Regions from separate parts of the [Rhizobium] kunmingense genome, predicted to be linked through region 1. Evidence: predicted binding sites of a transcription regulator. Region 1 holds the regulator's gene; the other holds the start of a gene.
The links. The regulator PhoB, encoded in region 1, activates phosphate uptake and scavenging genes when phosphate is short. The targets are predictions, from matches to a motif close to TGTCATNNANCTGTCAT.
Positions count from the first base shown of each region.

Region 2: AC0JZ4_RS25210 (DUF47 domain-containing protein) is a predicted target of PhoB. The motif match lies at 4,860-4,876, and genes of this name have one in related genera.

Region 1 covers NZ_CDRNXG010000001.1:650,626-658,245, forward strand. Annotated here, with positions in the region: gene argF (ornithine carbamoyltransferase) at 1-620, opposite strand, end outside; gene AC0JZ4_RS03300 (acetylornithine transaminase) at 672-1,868, opposite strand; gene AC0JZ4_RS03305 (GcrA family cell cycle regulator) at 2,276-2,815, shown strand; gene AC0JZ4_RS03310 (PACE efflux transporter) at 3,028-3,462, shown strand; gene phoB (phosphate regulon transcriptional regulator PhoB) at 3,539-4,222, opposite strand; gene phoU (phosphate signaling complex protein PhoU) at 4,359-5,072, opposite strand; gene pstB (phosphate ABC transporter ATP-binding protein PstB) at 5,122-5,937, opposite strand; gene pstA (phosphate ABC transporter permease PstA) at 5,950-7,266, opposite strand; gene pstC (phosphate ABC transporter permease subunit PstC) at 7,263-7,620, opposite strand, start outside.
Region 2 covers NZ_CDRNXG010000003.1:192,490-200,109, forward strand. Annotated here, with positions in the region: gene AC0JZ4_RS25185 (transglutaminase-like domain-containing protein) at 1-520, shown strand, start outside; gene AC0JZ4_RS25190 (HAD family hydrolase) at 523-1,071, shown strand; gene AC0JZ4_RS25195 (HAD hydrolase-like protein) at 1,082-1,330, shown strand; gene AC0JZ4_RS25200 (Na/Pi cotransporter family protein) at 1,390-3,039, opposite strand; gene AC0JZ4_RS25205 (inorganic phosphate transporter) at 3,163-4,167, opposite strand; gene AC0JZ4_RS25210 (DUF47 domain-containing protein) at 4,167-4,811, opposite strand; gene AC0JZ4_RS25215 (NUDIX hydrolase) at 4,929-5,465, shown strand; gene AC0JZ4_RS25220 (helix-turn-helix transcriptional regulator) at 5,604-6,500, shown strand; gene AC0JZ4_RS25225 (TonB-dependent siderophore receptor) at 6,603-7,620, shown strand, end outside.

The sequences.
Region 1 (7,620 bases):
GTCAGCATGATGTCGCCGCCGTTGTCGCGCGCCCAGTTCAAGATCTTGTCGTCCGGCTCCGAGCCCATAGGCACGGCCATGGTCATGCGGTAGCCGAAACGGGCCGAGCCTTCGACCAGCGAATGAAGCACATTGTTTCCGTCGCCGGTCCAGGCGATCGTCTTGCCTGCCACCGGGCCGCGATGTTCCTCGAAGGTCATCAGGTCGGCCATGATCTGGCAGGGGTGGGTCAGGTCCGTCAGCGCATTGATGACCGGTACGGTGGCGTGTTCGGCCATTTCCATCAGGCGCGTGTGGTCCGTGGTGCGGATCATGATCGCATCGACATAACGCGACAGAACCTTGGCCGTGTCGCCGATCGTCTCGGCGCGGCCAAGCTGCATTTCGGTGCCGGAGAGGAACAGCGTTTCACCGCCAAGCTGGCGCATGCCGACATCGAAGGAGACGCGGGTACGGGTCGAGGGCTTTTCGAAGATCATCGCCAGCATCTTGCCGGCCAGCGGCTTGTCGGCGGTACCGGCCTTGGTCGCCTGCTTGCGCGTCTTGGCGTCATCGAGGATGACGCGCAGATCGGCCGAGGAGACCGTGGATAGATCGAGAAAATGCTTCGGAGATGCCATGTTATGTTCCCTATCAAGAGGGAACCATCAATGGCGCCCCCCTGCCTGCCCTCAGGCGGATTTCTTCAGCTGTTCGGCGGTGAGCGCTTCCGCTGCGCGCTCGATGCGGGCAAGGCCTTCGCGAGCCTCTTCCGCGGTGACTGTGAGCGGCGGCAGCAGACGCACGACATTGTCGCCAGCCGGAACGGCCAGCATCTTCTCTTCGCGCATGCCGGTCACGAGATCGCCTGCCGGAACCTTGGCCTTGATGCCGAGCAGCAGGCCTTCACCGCGGATATCCTCGATCACTTCCGGGAAGCGATCCTTGAGTGCCGCCAGACCCTGGCGGAAAACAAGCGATACGTCGCGGACATTTTCGAGGAAGCCTTCAGCCAGGACGATATCGAGCACAGCATTGCCGCAGGCCATGGCGAGCGGGTTGCCGCCATAGGTCGTTCCATGAATGCCGGGCTTCATGCCGGATGCGGCCTCGGCCGTCGCAAGGCATGCGCCGAACGGGAAGCCGCCGCCGATGCCCTTGGCGATCGCCATGATATCCGGCGTGATGCCCGCCCATTCGTGAGCGAAGAACTTGCCGGTACGGCCGACGCCGGTCTGGACCTCGTCGAGGATCAGCAGCAGGCCCTTCTCATCACAGATGCGGCGAAGCTCGCGCATGAATTCCTTCGGAACGGCGCGCACGCCACCCTCACCCTGGATCGGCTCGATGAGGATCGCACCTGTATTTTCATCGATCGCGGCATTCAGCGCTTCAAGATCGCCGAAAGGCACCTGATCGAAACCCTGCGCCTTCGGCCCGAAACCTTCCATGTACTTTTCCTGACCGCCGGCAGCGATCGTCGCGATCGTGCGGCCGTGGAAGGCGCCTTCGAAGGTGATGATGTGGAATTTTTCCGGGTGCCCCTTGGAGAAATGGTAGCGGCGTGCCGTCTTGATGGCGCATTCCAGCGCTTCCGCACCCGAATTGGTGAAGAACGCCTTGTCGGCGAAGGTCGCTTCCGTCAGGCGACGGGCAAGGCGCTCCTGCTCGGGGATCTCGTAGAGGTTCGACAGATGCCAGACCTTCTCGGCCTGCGACTTCAGTGCTTCGACGAGATGCGGATTGGCATGGCCGCAGGAGGTCACGGCGACGCCTGCGCCGAAATCCAGATATCGCTCGCCGCGTTCCGTCACGAGCCATACGCCCTCACCGCGCTCGAAGCGCAGCGGGGCCCGGGCAAAAGTGTCGAAAAGCGCGGCTTCAGCCATGGCGACATCACTCCTGAGGCAATCAATGTCCCGTTCGAAAAAGGACATTTCAAAAAATCAAAATGCCGCCCTCGGGGCGGCGGTCGCACTATCATCGCTCGACAGGGGAATGTCAACAAAACTCGCGGAATTGCAGGGCCTTCGCCCCCTCGGGCCACCACCACCGGCTGTGGCAAAAATGACTCGACAGGGAAGCAAGTTGGGGAAAACCCGAAAATCGATTCCCGACGATTCCCCGGACTCTTGTCACGGAGTCAACCGACCTCTAGGTTAATGGTCAATTACTAGACTGCATGCGGCGGAACTAGTCACCGACAAGCTATATATAGTATCTGCGACGGGTTTTACATCCGCCGCATCGGAGACGGATTCTGCATGCCGAAGTCGTTCAAAGGCGGAGAACGGGCATGAACTGGACAGACGAGCGCGTCGAAAGACTGAAGAAACTCTGGGCAGAGGGCCTCAGCGCCAGCCAGATTGCAGCACAACTTGGAGGCGTAAGCCGGAACGCCGTCATCGGCAAAGTTCACCGTCTCAACCTTCCGGGTCGCGCCAAGGCAGGCGGCACCGTTGCCACCAACCGCGCCGTCAAGCGCCCGGCTGTCGCGCCTCGCCCGCAGACTTTCGCCTCGCGTACGGCAACGGCCACCCGCACCGTTACCCGCCCGGTCGGCGCAACCGTCGTCCACGAGGAAATCGAGATCGAAGCCCGCCAGGAACTGGTGCTGCGCCCGGCAGCCAATATCGTCCTGCCGATCTCCAAGAAACTCGCCTTGACCGAACTGACCGAGCGCACCTGCAAGTGGCCGGTCGGCGACCCGCTGACGGACGATTTCCATTTCTGTGGCTGCGAGTCCCAGGACAGCTCGCCCTACTGCAAGTACCACGCAAAGCTGGCTTACCAGCCGGTACACGAGCGCCGTAAGGCGGGTGCAGCACGCGCCTGACCGGCACGGCACGGACTTCAAAACAGCGGGCTTTAAGGCCCGCTTTTTTATTGCCGGTCCCTGGACATGCCCCGGCTGCAAGGCAGGATTGCCCGTTCGACGCTTGCCCTTCGCAGCACAAGACCTTATTTATTCTGTGAGCGAGGACGACCTCCCCCAGTATGGGCATCAACAACCGGGACGACCCGGCAGAGCCCAAGGGGTATAAAGTCATGCGGACCACACGCGACCGTATTCGCCACGCCATCAGCTTCGAAATCATCGGACTTGCGCTGTTCATTCCGTTCAGCGCTTTCGTGTTCGACATGCCCATCTCGCATATGGGCGTGATCGGCATCGTTTCATCGACGCTCGCGACGATCTTCAACTATGTCTACAATCTCGGCTTCGACCATGCGATGCAGCGCCTGCGCGGCACTACGGAAAAAACGCTGGCTCTGCGCGTCCTGCATACGGTTCTTTTCGAACTCGGCCTGCTGGTCGTGCTGTTGCCGTTCATCGCCTGGTATCTCGGCGTGACGCTCTGGCATGCGCTGGTGATGGATATCTCGTTCGCGCTCTTCTACCTGGTCTACGCCTTCGTCTTCAACTGGAGCTACGACCGGGTGTTTCCTCTGCCCGAATGGCAGGAGAAGGCAGAAGCCTGATCTCTTCCCAAAAAGAAATCAGCCCGGAAGCGTCGACCGCTTCCGGGCTGATGTTCGTTCCGTCAGATCCTGTTGATCAGGATTCCATGGAATAACCCGCACCGCGAACGGTGCGGATGACATCCTGCATGTTGGAGAAGTTGAGCGCCTTGCGCAGGCGACCGACATGGACGTCGACGGTGCGTTCGTCGACATAGATATCGTGGCCCCAGACACCGTCGAGAAGCTGAGAACGCGAGAAGACGCGGCCCGGCGAAACCATCAGGAATTCCAGAAGGCGGAATTCCGTCGGACCGAGGCGCACTTCGCGGCTCTTGCGGTGAACGCGATGGGTCTCGCGATCAAGCTCGATGTCTCCGCATTTCAGAACGCTGGAGAGAACCTCCGGCTTGGCGCGGCGCAGCATGGCCTTGACGCGGGCCATCAGCTCGGGCGTCGAGAACGGCTTGACGACGTAATCGTCCGCGCCGGTCGCGAGGCCGCGAACGCGTTCGCTTTCCTCGCCGCGGGCCGTCAGCATGATGATCGGCAGACGTTCCGTCTCCGGCCGCATGCGCAGGCGCCGGCACAGTTCGATGCCCGATACGCCCGGCAGCATCCAGTCGAGGACCAGAAGATCCGGAGCGCGTTCCTGAAGCCGGATTTCCGCCTCGTCCCCCCTAAGGATGGTCTCGACTTCGTAGCCTTCGGCTTCGAGGTTGTAACGGAGGAGGACGCTCAGCGCCTCCTCGTCTTCCACTACCGCAATTCTTGGCTGCATCCTCATTACGCTCCGTCAGGTACGCTGCTGCATCGGCCCGAAAATCGGCTCGATTTTCGGAAGGCCCGATGCGCAGTTTCTTAGCAATCGAGCGCCCCATGCACGTCCTTAAGGACGTGCGGCCCTCCGGCAGCAATCACTCGGCGACAGCGCCGACAGTGTTTGCCGTATCATCCTTCGGGCGCTCGCCTTCCGGCGCCGCACCCGTGGTCATGTAGTAGATTGTCTCGGCGATGTTGGTCGCGTGGTCGCCGATACGCTCGATGTTCTTGGCGCAGAACAGGAGATGCGTGCAGGTGGTGATGTTGCGCGGATCTTCCATCATGTAGGTCAGAAGCTCGCGGAACAGCGACGTGTACATCGCGTCGATCTCTTCATCGCGCGAGCGGATCGCCTCTGCCCGTTCCGCCGAGCGGGTGGCGTAAACATCGAGAACATCCTTGAGCTGGACGGCCGCGAGATCCGACAGATGCTCGAGACCGCGGGCAAGCTTGCGCGGCACGCCGGTGCCCTGCACCGCGATGACGCGCTTGGCAGTGTTCTTGCCAAGATCACCGACGCGCTCCAGATCGGCTGCGATGCGCAGGGTGCCGATGATTTCACGCAGGTCGGCCGCCATCGGCTGACGCTTGGCGATGGTGACGATCGCCTTGTCCTGAATTTCGCGTTCGGCGTGATCGAGGATCACGTCGTCGGAGATGACCTTCTGGGCAAGCGCAGAGTCGGAGTTGACCAGAGCGCGCACGGCATCGCCGCACATCTGCTCGGCCAGGCCGCCCATTTCGGAAATGCGGCGGCGCAGATATTTCAGTTCTTCGTCGTAGGCAGAAAGGATATGACTGGATACCATCTTCTTGTCCTTGAAAATCCGTAGCAGCAGGCAAATGGCTTATCGCCGATCAGCCGAAGCGACCCATGATGTAATCCTGGGTGCGCTGGTCATCCGGATTGGTGAACATCTTGTCCGTGTCGTTCTCCTCGACCAGCTGGCCGAGATGGAACATGGCGGTGCGCTGCGAGACGCGGGCCGCCTGCTGCATCGAGTGCGTCACGATGACGATCGTGTAGTTGGCGCGCAGCTCGTGGATGAGTTCCTCAACCTTGGCGGTGGCGATCGGGTCGAGCGCCGAGCAGGGTTCGTCCATCAGGATCACTTCCGGCGAGACCGCGACCGCACGGGCGATGCAGAGACGCTGCTGCTGGCCACCGGAGAGACCGGTGCCGCCTTCATGCAGGCGATCCTTGACTTCGGCCCAGAGGCCGGCGCGCTGCAGAGATGCCTCGACGATCGCATCCATATCCGCCTTGCCGCGGGCAAGACCGTGGATCTTCGGACCGTAGGCGATGTTTTCGTAGATCGACTTCGGGAACGGGTTCGGCTTCTGAAACACCATGCCGACGCGGGCGCGCAGTTCCACGACATCGATTTCCTTGTCGTAGATGTCGTCCTGGTCGAGCGTGATCTTGCCGGTGACCTTGCAGTTCTCGATCGTGTCGTTCATGCGGTTCAGCGTGCGAAGGAAGGTCGACTTGCCGCAGCCCGACGGGCCGATAAGCGCCGTTACCGTGTTTTCGCGGACGTTCAGGTTGACGTCGAAAAGCGCGCGCTTATCGCCGTAATAGACCGAAACGTCCTTGCCGATCATCTTGTAGGCTACATCATTCATCTTCTTGTCCAGCGCCTTTTCAACTGCTGCTTCTGACAACATATTCATTGTGTCGATCTCCTACCACCGGCGTTCGAAGCGGCGGCGCAACAGAATTGCACCCACGTTCATGACAATGAGGAACAGGAGCAGGATGATGATCGCTCCCGAGGTTCTTTCGACGAAGGCGCGTTCCGCCTCGTTCGCCCACATGTAAATCTGCACCGGCAGCGCGGTCGACGGATCCATGGGGGTCGTCGGGTAGTTGGCGACGAAGGCGACCATGCCGATCAGAAGGAGCGGCGCGGTTTCGCCAAGCGCGTGCGCCAGGCCGATGATCGTGCCGGTGAGAATGCCCGGCATGGCGAGCGGCAGGACGTGGTGGAAGATGGTCTGCATCTTCGATGCGCCGAGGCCGAGAGCTGCGGCGCGGATCGACGGGGGAACCGCCTTCAGGGCCGCACGGGTGGCGATGATGATCGTCGGCAGGGTCATCAACGTCAGCACCAGACCGCCGACCAGCGAGGCCGAACGGGGCATGCCCATGAAGTTGACGAAGACTGCAAGGCCGAGAAGACCGTAGACGATAGAAGGCACCGCCGCGAGATTGTTGATGTTCACCTCGATCAGGTCGGTGAATCTGTTCTTCGGGGCGAATTCCTCGAGATAGATGGAGGCAGCGACACCGATCGGCAGCGACAGGATGAGCACGATCGCCATCATGTAGAAGGAGCCGATCAGGGCGACGCCGACGCCGGCGGCTTCCGGACGGCTGGAATTGCCGTTGACGAAGATGCCGGTGTTGAAGTGCTTGCCGAGAGCGCCCGCTTCCGCCAGCTGGTTCATCCAGCCGACCTGCTGGTCGGAGACTTTTCGGTTGTTTTCGGACACGGTGAGGTCGATCTGGCCCTTGAAGGCGCTGTCGATATCGCCGGCTGCGAGCAGCGACACGGTCTGGGTCGTGCCGATGATCTGCGGGTTGGAGGTGACCATGTCCCGCAGCTGACCGCGAACACCGTCCGAAATCATCTGGTTGACGGCACGCAGGCCCTGACGATCGCCCTCGGCGACGCCGAGCACCTTTGCCAGAGCATCGCGGGCGACAACCGGATAATTGGCGGTCATCAGACGCTGCGGATTTTCGGCACGCTCGTTATTCCGGTCGATGATCTGTTCGGAGAATTCGACTGGAATGGTGATCATCGTCTGCTGGAACGCGGTGTAGCCCTTGGAGACGACCGAGTAGAGCAGGAGGAACAGGAACAGGATGCCGAAGGACAGGGCTGCGATGCCATAGGCACGGAAGCGACGTTCGGCGGCATAGCGGCGCTTGATGCCGATATCGCGGCGAGCGGGCTTGGCCGACGCGCCGGCGGGGAAGGATACCACGTCGGTCATTCGTACTGCTCCCGGTATTTGCGCACGATGTAGAGCGCGTAGATGTTGAGGCAAAGCGTGATGGCAAACAGCGTGATGCCGAGCGCGAAGGCGACGAGCGTCTGCGGCGAGGTGAATTCAAGGTCGCCCGTCAGCTGGCTGACGATCTTGACGGTCACGGTCGTCATCGGCTCGAACGGATTGAGCTGCATGCGGGCGGCCACACCTGCGGCCAGCACGACGATCATCGTTTCACCGATGGCGCGCGAGGCGGTCATCAGCAGAGCGCCGACAATGCCCGGAAGTGCCGCTGGCAGCACGACCTTCTTGATCGTTTCCGACTGGGTGGCACCGAGACCGAGCGAACCGTCACGC
Region 2 (7,620 bases), on a different contig from region 1:
TTTGCCCGACGACGTCTTGGTCTATCTACTTGGCAGCCGCTATTGCGATACCGATCATCTGGCTGACTTCGCGTGGACGAATTTTTCTTCCACCCCGTTTGGTTGGCCAAGGGTGAAGGCAATTCTCGATTTTGCGCACGGCCATATCAAGTTTGATTATAAGAAGGCTGATCCGCTTCGGACGGCATTTGGTGGATATACGGACCGCGTGGGCGTTTGCCGTGACTTTGCTCACCTCGCTATAACGCTCTGCCGCTGCATGAACATACCTGCCCGCTACTGCACCGGCTATCTTGGCGATATTGGCGTCCCAAAGGACCCAAATCCCATGGATTTTAGTGCCTGGTTCGAAGTTTATTTGGGGGGACATTGGCATACAGTCGATGCCAGACATAACACGCCGCGCATTGGCCGTATTCTGATGGCGACCGGTCGCGACGCAACCGACGTAGCACTTACAACCGCGTTCGGAACAGCGAAGTTGTCCCATTTCGAAGTTAAAACTGAGGAGGCGCTCTGAAAGTGAGCAAACATAATATCAGATCCTGGTTGACCGATATGGATGGCGTGCTGGTGCATGAAAACCGGGCGATACCAGGCGCGGTCGAACTCATACAGCACTGGGGAGCGAGCAATACACCGTTCCTGGTCTTGACCAATAATTCGATCTATACGCCTCGCGATCTCAGTGCCCGGCTGCTCAACAGTGGATTGGACGTGCCGGAAGAACGCATCTGGACCTCGGCGTTGGCAACAGCTGCTTTTCTCAAGGACCAGACCCCTGCCGGCAAGGCGTTTGTCATTGGAGAAGCCGGGCTCACCACTGCCATCCACGAGGCGGGCTTCATCATGACCGACACGGATCCCGACTATGTCGTGCTGGGCGAAACCCGTTCATACTCCTTCGAGGCAATCACCAAAGCCATTCGTTTGATCAATAAGGGTGCCCGGTTTATCGCAACAAACCCTGATGCCACGGGACCCAGCGCCGAAGGCGCTCTTCCCGCAACGGGCGCCGTCGCCGCACTTGATAACCCGTGCGACCAGCCGCGAGCCTTATATAGTCGGTAAGCCAAACCCTATGATGTTCCGTTCTGCACTCAACAAACTCGGCGTGCATTCAGAAGGTACCGGCATGATTGGCGATCGCATGGATACGGATATCGTCGCCGGCATCGAGGCAGGTTTGCACACCGTGCTCGTCCTCAGTGGCATTGCCGACAAAGCAGAAATTGCACGCTACCCGTTCCGGCCAAAGCTAGTGATTAATTCGATTGCGGATTTGCTCGCCCACTTTCATAGCAAAAGATGGGAGCGTACGCGTCATTGATAATCGTCACCGGGCGAAAATTGCTCGGTCGGAGGAAGGATCTGCAGAAGGCAAGATCGTCACCGCTGCTCGGCCTGTCTCAGCCTGCTTTCGATTAGCAGACCACTTTCGTCCAAAATCAGATGGGCGACCGAGACGATATGGGCATTGATGCGCTTGAGGTCGCGCAGCATGTCGAGATGCAGCGAACTCGTCTGAAGGCTTTCCAGCCTGCCGTCCCTCAGCCGCTCCAGATGACGTTCCGCCGAGCGCTTTTCCAGCTTCCTGACATCGACTTTGATCTCCATCAGCCGCCTGGCAAGGTTGAAATCGCCGGTGACGAAGACGGTTTGCGCGGTGCGCAGGTTGTCGATGGTGAGGTCAAACAGATCGGCCAGTTCCTGGTATCCGTCGTCGGAGAATTTCAGACCCTTGTCGATTTTTTTGGCGAGCTGGTCGCAGAGGCCTTTCTCGATGATGTCGCCGATATGCTCGAGGTTGATGGCGTAGTCGATGATCGCGATGGAACGACGCGAGTTCTCGTCGTCCAATCCCCTTTGCCCGAGCTTCGAGACATAGAGCTTCACATCCTGCTGCATCCTGTCGACGCGCGCCTCGATCGCGGCGATCTCTCTCAGCGGCGCGCCATCGTTGCGCTTGAAGGCGTTTTCGGCGCGGATCAGCATGCGCTCGATCTGGTCGCCGACGCCGAGGACTTCGCGGGTGGCGTTGACCAGCGCGCGGACCGGATCGCCAAGCTCCTGCGGGTCGAGAAATTGCGGCCCGGTGTCTTTTTCCGGCTCGTCCGGGATCAGCTGGGTCATGAGATCCGAGACCAGGCCGCCGAAGGGCCAGGCAAGCACTGCCAGCAACAGGTTGAAGGCGAGATGGGCGTCTACCGGCAGTCTTTCCGCTGAGACGGGCAGCATCTGCAGGAGATCGGCGGCGACGCCGGCCAGCGGCAGCGCCAGCGCACAGCCGATGGCGCGCACGAGGAGGTTGCCGCGGGTGATGCGGCGCGCCTCGGGCGGGCTCGTCAGTGTCGCGACGACGGGCGGTATGGCACCGCCGAGATTGGCGCCGAGGATCAGAACGACGATGAGTCCGGGCGAGGCGATGCCGCTCGATGCGAGCGACAGAACGAGAATGACGATCGCGAGGCTTGAGGAGGAGACGAAGGCAAGGGCTGCGGAAAAGATCAGCGCGACGAGCCAGGTGGAATCGAGCAGGCTGAGAAAGGCTGCGAGCGCCGGCGAGCGGCGCATCGGCTCGGTCGCATAGCCGAGAAGCTGAAGCGACAGCAGCATGAGGCCGATACCGATCAATGCGGAGCCGAGCCCCTTGCGGGCAGCGGAGCCGTTGCGCAGCAGGATTACGCCGGCAAGCAGCAGAAGCGGTGCGAAGACCTCGGTGCCGGCCGCGACCAGCCAGGCCGTGACCGCCGTGCCGATATTGGCGCCGAGCAGCACGATCTGCGCCATGCGCGGATTGACCATGCCGCGCTCTGCAAAGGAGGCTGTCATCAATGCGGTCGCGGTCGAACTCTGCAGCGCGATCGTCGCGACGAGGCCTGAGAGGAACGAGCGTATGCCGCTGCGCGTGCAATTGGCCAATCCGGTCCGCAGTCTGGCGCCGAAGGCACGTGTCACGCCTTCCTTGACCTGAGCCAGGCCGAAGAGCAGCAGCGCGACAGCACCCAGAATATTGATGACGACGAGCGTCGACTGCACTCGAGAACTCCTGAATTCCATGTGGAAAATAGAGCGTAATTCCGTTGCCGGCTAATGAATTATAGCCCTTTTGCAAGGCCTTGCAAGGGAAGCTTCCGCACTCCTGTCCCGACCGAAACGGGGTCAGGAAAGCAAGCCAACAACACTATACGTTATGTAGGAAATCAGTGCCGCCGCCGGCATGGTGACAATCCAAGCAATGACGATGTTGCCGGCGAGCCCCCAGCGCACCGCCGATATCCGCCGGGCGGCACCGACGCCAATGATGGCGCCTGTGATCGTGTGTGTCGTCGACACCGGAATGCCGAGCCAGGTCGCGCCGAATAGCGTCAACGCGCCACCCGTCTCGGCACAGAAGCCCTGCATCGGGTTGAGCCGTGTGATCTTCGATCCCATCGTATGGACGATCCGCCAGCCCCCGAACAGCGTGCCGAGCGCCATGGCGGACTGACAGCTTATTACCACCCAGAAGGGCACGTAGAAATCGGACCCGAGGTAGCCCTGGCTGAACAGCAGCACGGCAATGATGCCCATCGTCTTCTGCGCATCATTGCCGCCGTGGCCAAGCGAATAGAGCGAGGCGGAGACGAACTGCATGATGCGAAAGGTCCGGTCGACCGCAAACGGCGTCTGGCGCAGGAAGATCCACGACACGGCAAGCACCAGGACCAGCGCCAGGAAGAAGCCGATCGCCGGCGACAGCACGATCGCCCCCGCCGTCTTCAGAAAACCGCTCCAGACGATCGAGGAGACCCCGACCTTGGCGAACCCGGCACCGATCAGCCCACCCACGAGCGCGTGCGACGAGCTGGATGGGATACCGAAGATCCAGGTGACGATGTTCCAGACGATGGCGCCGATCAGCGCCGCAAAGATCACCGAAGGCGAGACGATGCCGGGATCGATGATGCCGGTTCCGAGCGTCTCGGCCACATGCAGGCCGAAGAACAGGAAGGCGATGAAGTTGAAGAACGCAGCCCAGGCCACCGCATATTGCGGCCGCAGCACCCGGGTCGAAACGATCGTCGCGATCGAATTGGCCGCATCGTGCAATCCGTTGAGGAAGTCGAAGAACAGCGCGATGGCGATCAGGCCGGCGAGAAGCGGAAAGGCGAGTGTCGCGTCCATCAGACGTTCTCGATCACGATGCCGCTGATCTCGTTGGCGACATCCTCGAACCGGTCGACGACTTTTTCCAGCTCGCCGTAGATCTCGCTGCCGATCATGTAAGCCATCGCATTGCCGGCGGCCCCATAGCGAACGAAAAGATCCTTCAGGCCCTGGTCGTGCAGGTCGTCGGACCGGCCTTCGGCGCGGGTGACTTCCTCGGCGATGGCGCTCAGGCGCTGGGCATTGGTGCCCACCTTGTCAAGCAGCGGAATGGCTTCGGCGACCAGATGCGCCGCGCGCACGACCTCCTCGCCCATCTGCCGCATCAGCGGATCGAAGCTCGTCTGCTCGAACAGGCGAATGGTCTTGACCGTCTTGTGCATCATGTCGATCGCGTCATCCATCGACTGGATCAGATCCTTGATGTCGCCGCGGTCGAAGGGCGTGATGAAACTGCGCCGCACGGCCAGAAGCACCTCGCGGGTGATGTTGTCGGCGCGGTCTTCCAGTGTCACGATCCGCTCGCAATTGGTCTCTAGGTCTTCGCCGTGGAGCAGATTGCGCAGGGCTTCGGCCGCTTCCACCACCGTGCGCGAATGTTCGGAGAACATGTCGAAGAACTTATCCTCGCGAGGCATCAATTTCCGGAAAACGCTCATCATGGCCCTGCTCCTCGGTCTCGCCCCAGTGTCACACGTCTGCGCCGCCACTGTCACAAAACTGTCATAAATGCTATCGGGCAGCTGGAATCAACTGCGAAAGTCGGCATTTAACCGCTCATGAAGCCTGTCAAGAAAGATCAGAAGCGGCCCGATGCCAAACCCAGAACGCTGCTTCAACAGCTGGCCCAGATGCCGGATAAACTGTTTAAGGGTGAGTTCCGGCAGCAATATGCGGCACTCTGCTATCGGGAGACAACCGATCGCGACGGCATCGAGGTGCTGGTCATCACATCGCGCGACAGCGGCCGCTGGGTGATTCCCAAGGGCTGGCCGATGAAACGGAAGAAGCCGCATCAGGCGGCCGAAATAGAGGCATTGCAAGAAGCCGGCGTGCGCGGCCAAGCCAGGAAAAAGCCGATAGGCCGCTATACGTATCTGAAATGGCTCGACAACGGCGATGTCGCGCCTTGCGTGGTGGATGTGTACGAGATCGAGGTCACGGAAGTTGCTGCCGATTACAAGGAGCGCGGTCAGCGTGTCCTGGACTGGGTTTCGCCTGACGAGGCCGCGCGCCGTGTTCGAGAAGTGGAACTAAAATCTCTGCTTGTCGACTTCAATCCGAGGATTAGATCGAAGCCGAACGTCACGAAATAGTCACCCGCGACGTGACTATCCATCGCCTTGATGGGATATGAACCTATGACCTATCTATCCGACCACTGAACGTGAAATGAGGAAGATCGACCAAAGTTAAATATTGATTTCTATACTCATATTTTTTAAATTCCTTTAATGAGCATTTCTTCATCGCCCTCGCAACTTGTAACGACCCACCTTCAGGGTCAGTTGCTGGTGGAGACAAGTACCAAGATCTTCTCCGAGCCGCTCCACGTATCCTCACCCATACGAGACGGGCTGCGCATCATCGTCGTATTGCAGGGTCGCATGCAGCTTGAGGCCGGCGATGCCCCTCTTTTGGACATTCGCACACCAACCACGTTCGCTGTTCTGAGCGAAGGAGAAAACCGGCGGCAGCAGGTATTCTCGCACGATACGCCTTTCAGCGTCGTTCTTCTGCAGATTGATCGTGAATTAATCGAGACCGAATACCAGCGCAATCCTGCGTCATTGCTATGTGGCATGCGGGATCGTTCAGGCGGCAGCCTTGTGCTTCGATCCAGAAAAGCTGACACCGCAATCAGCGCTCTCGGCGCCCAATTGCTCGGCCATCGCGATGCAAACCATGGCTTTTACCGGTGCGCAAAAGCGCTGGAACTCGCCTCGCTTGTCTTTGAAGGCTTCTCTCCTGCGGCGGATGGGGCCTTTTCGGGGTACCTGACGCCGTCGGACCGCGATCGGGTACGCGCAGCATGCGACCTCCTCGTTGCAAACTCGGTCGACCCGCCCGATCTCACGGATGTGGCACGCCGATGCGGCATCAATCTTTCCAAGCTCAATCGTGGCTTTCGCACAATCTACGGCATGGCCCCGTATCGCTACATTCAGGAATATCGCCTCAACCGTGCCTACAAGATGTTGGCCAGCGGGCACTTCACGGTGAGCCAGGTAGCGTCGGAAGCCGGATATACTCCTGCGCATTTCTCGACCCTGTTCCGACGCCGCTTCGGCGTCGCGCCCAACACTCTGGTTCCGCACGCGTCATCCCGCGAAATCAATCGGCTTTCGTGATAGAATCACGAAAGCATTTCTCAGGATCGCGAAAGTGGAGATCATTGCTCACCATTCAGTGCAAACGCTAAAACGCCACCATCTATTTCGTGGGGGCAACCAATGATATTCTCTCGCCAGTCCGGCCTCGTGAAGCGCCAGAGCATGATGTTGGCTGCCAGCGCGGCAACCTTTACCCTGATGCTCACACAAGCGCATGCGCAAGATGCCGGCACGCAGCTTGCGCCGATAGTGGTGCAAGCGAATGGCGAAAACGCCAACGGGCCGGTTCGTGGCATCGTCGCTAAACAGAGCGCAACCGCCACTAAGTCCGCACGAGCGGTGGCAGAAACACCGCAATCGATTTCGATCGCCACCGCAGACCAGATCCGCCAACAGCAGGTGACGACGACCAGCGAGGCGATGCGCTACACGCCGTCCACCAATGCCGAAATCTTCGGCGCCGATCCGCGCGCCGATTGGGTTCGCATGCGCGGCTTCATCGTTCCGGAACTGCTGGATGGAACCCGGATGCCGCGCGCCACTTATGCCTGGCCACGGATCGACCCCTACATGGTCGAACGCATCGAAGCACTGCGTGGCCCGGCAGCAGCCCTTTACGGCCAGACACCGCCCGGCGGTCTCCTCAATTTCGTCAGCAAGAAGCCAACCGACGAACCGCTGCGTGAGGTTCAGTTCACGCTCGGCGAGCCATGGCGCAAACAAGCTGCTTTCGACTTTAGCGGCCCGATCGACGAGGAAGGCAAGTTCCTCTACCGCGTGACAGGCATGGTGCGTGACGCGGAAACGCAGGTCGATCATGTCGACGACAACCGCCTCTTCATCGCGCCGTCGATCACCTTCAAACCGGAGGAAGGCACGGAATTGACCATTTCGGGCCACCACATCCGCGACGATGGCGGCTCCCTGCAGTTCCTGCCTGCGCCCGGCATGCTTTACCCTAGCGCCTACGGCTATTACGACCGCAGCACCTACATCGGAGAACCCGGCTACGACGATTTCCAAAGACGCCAGTCGGCTATCGGTTATCAGTTCGAGCACCAGTTCGACAACGGCATCACCTTTAATTCCTCGGCACGACTGATGGAAGTGGACTACGACCTGAGCGTGGTGCGCGGCC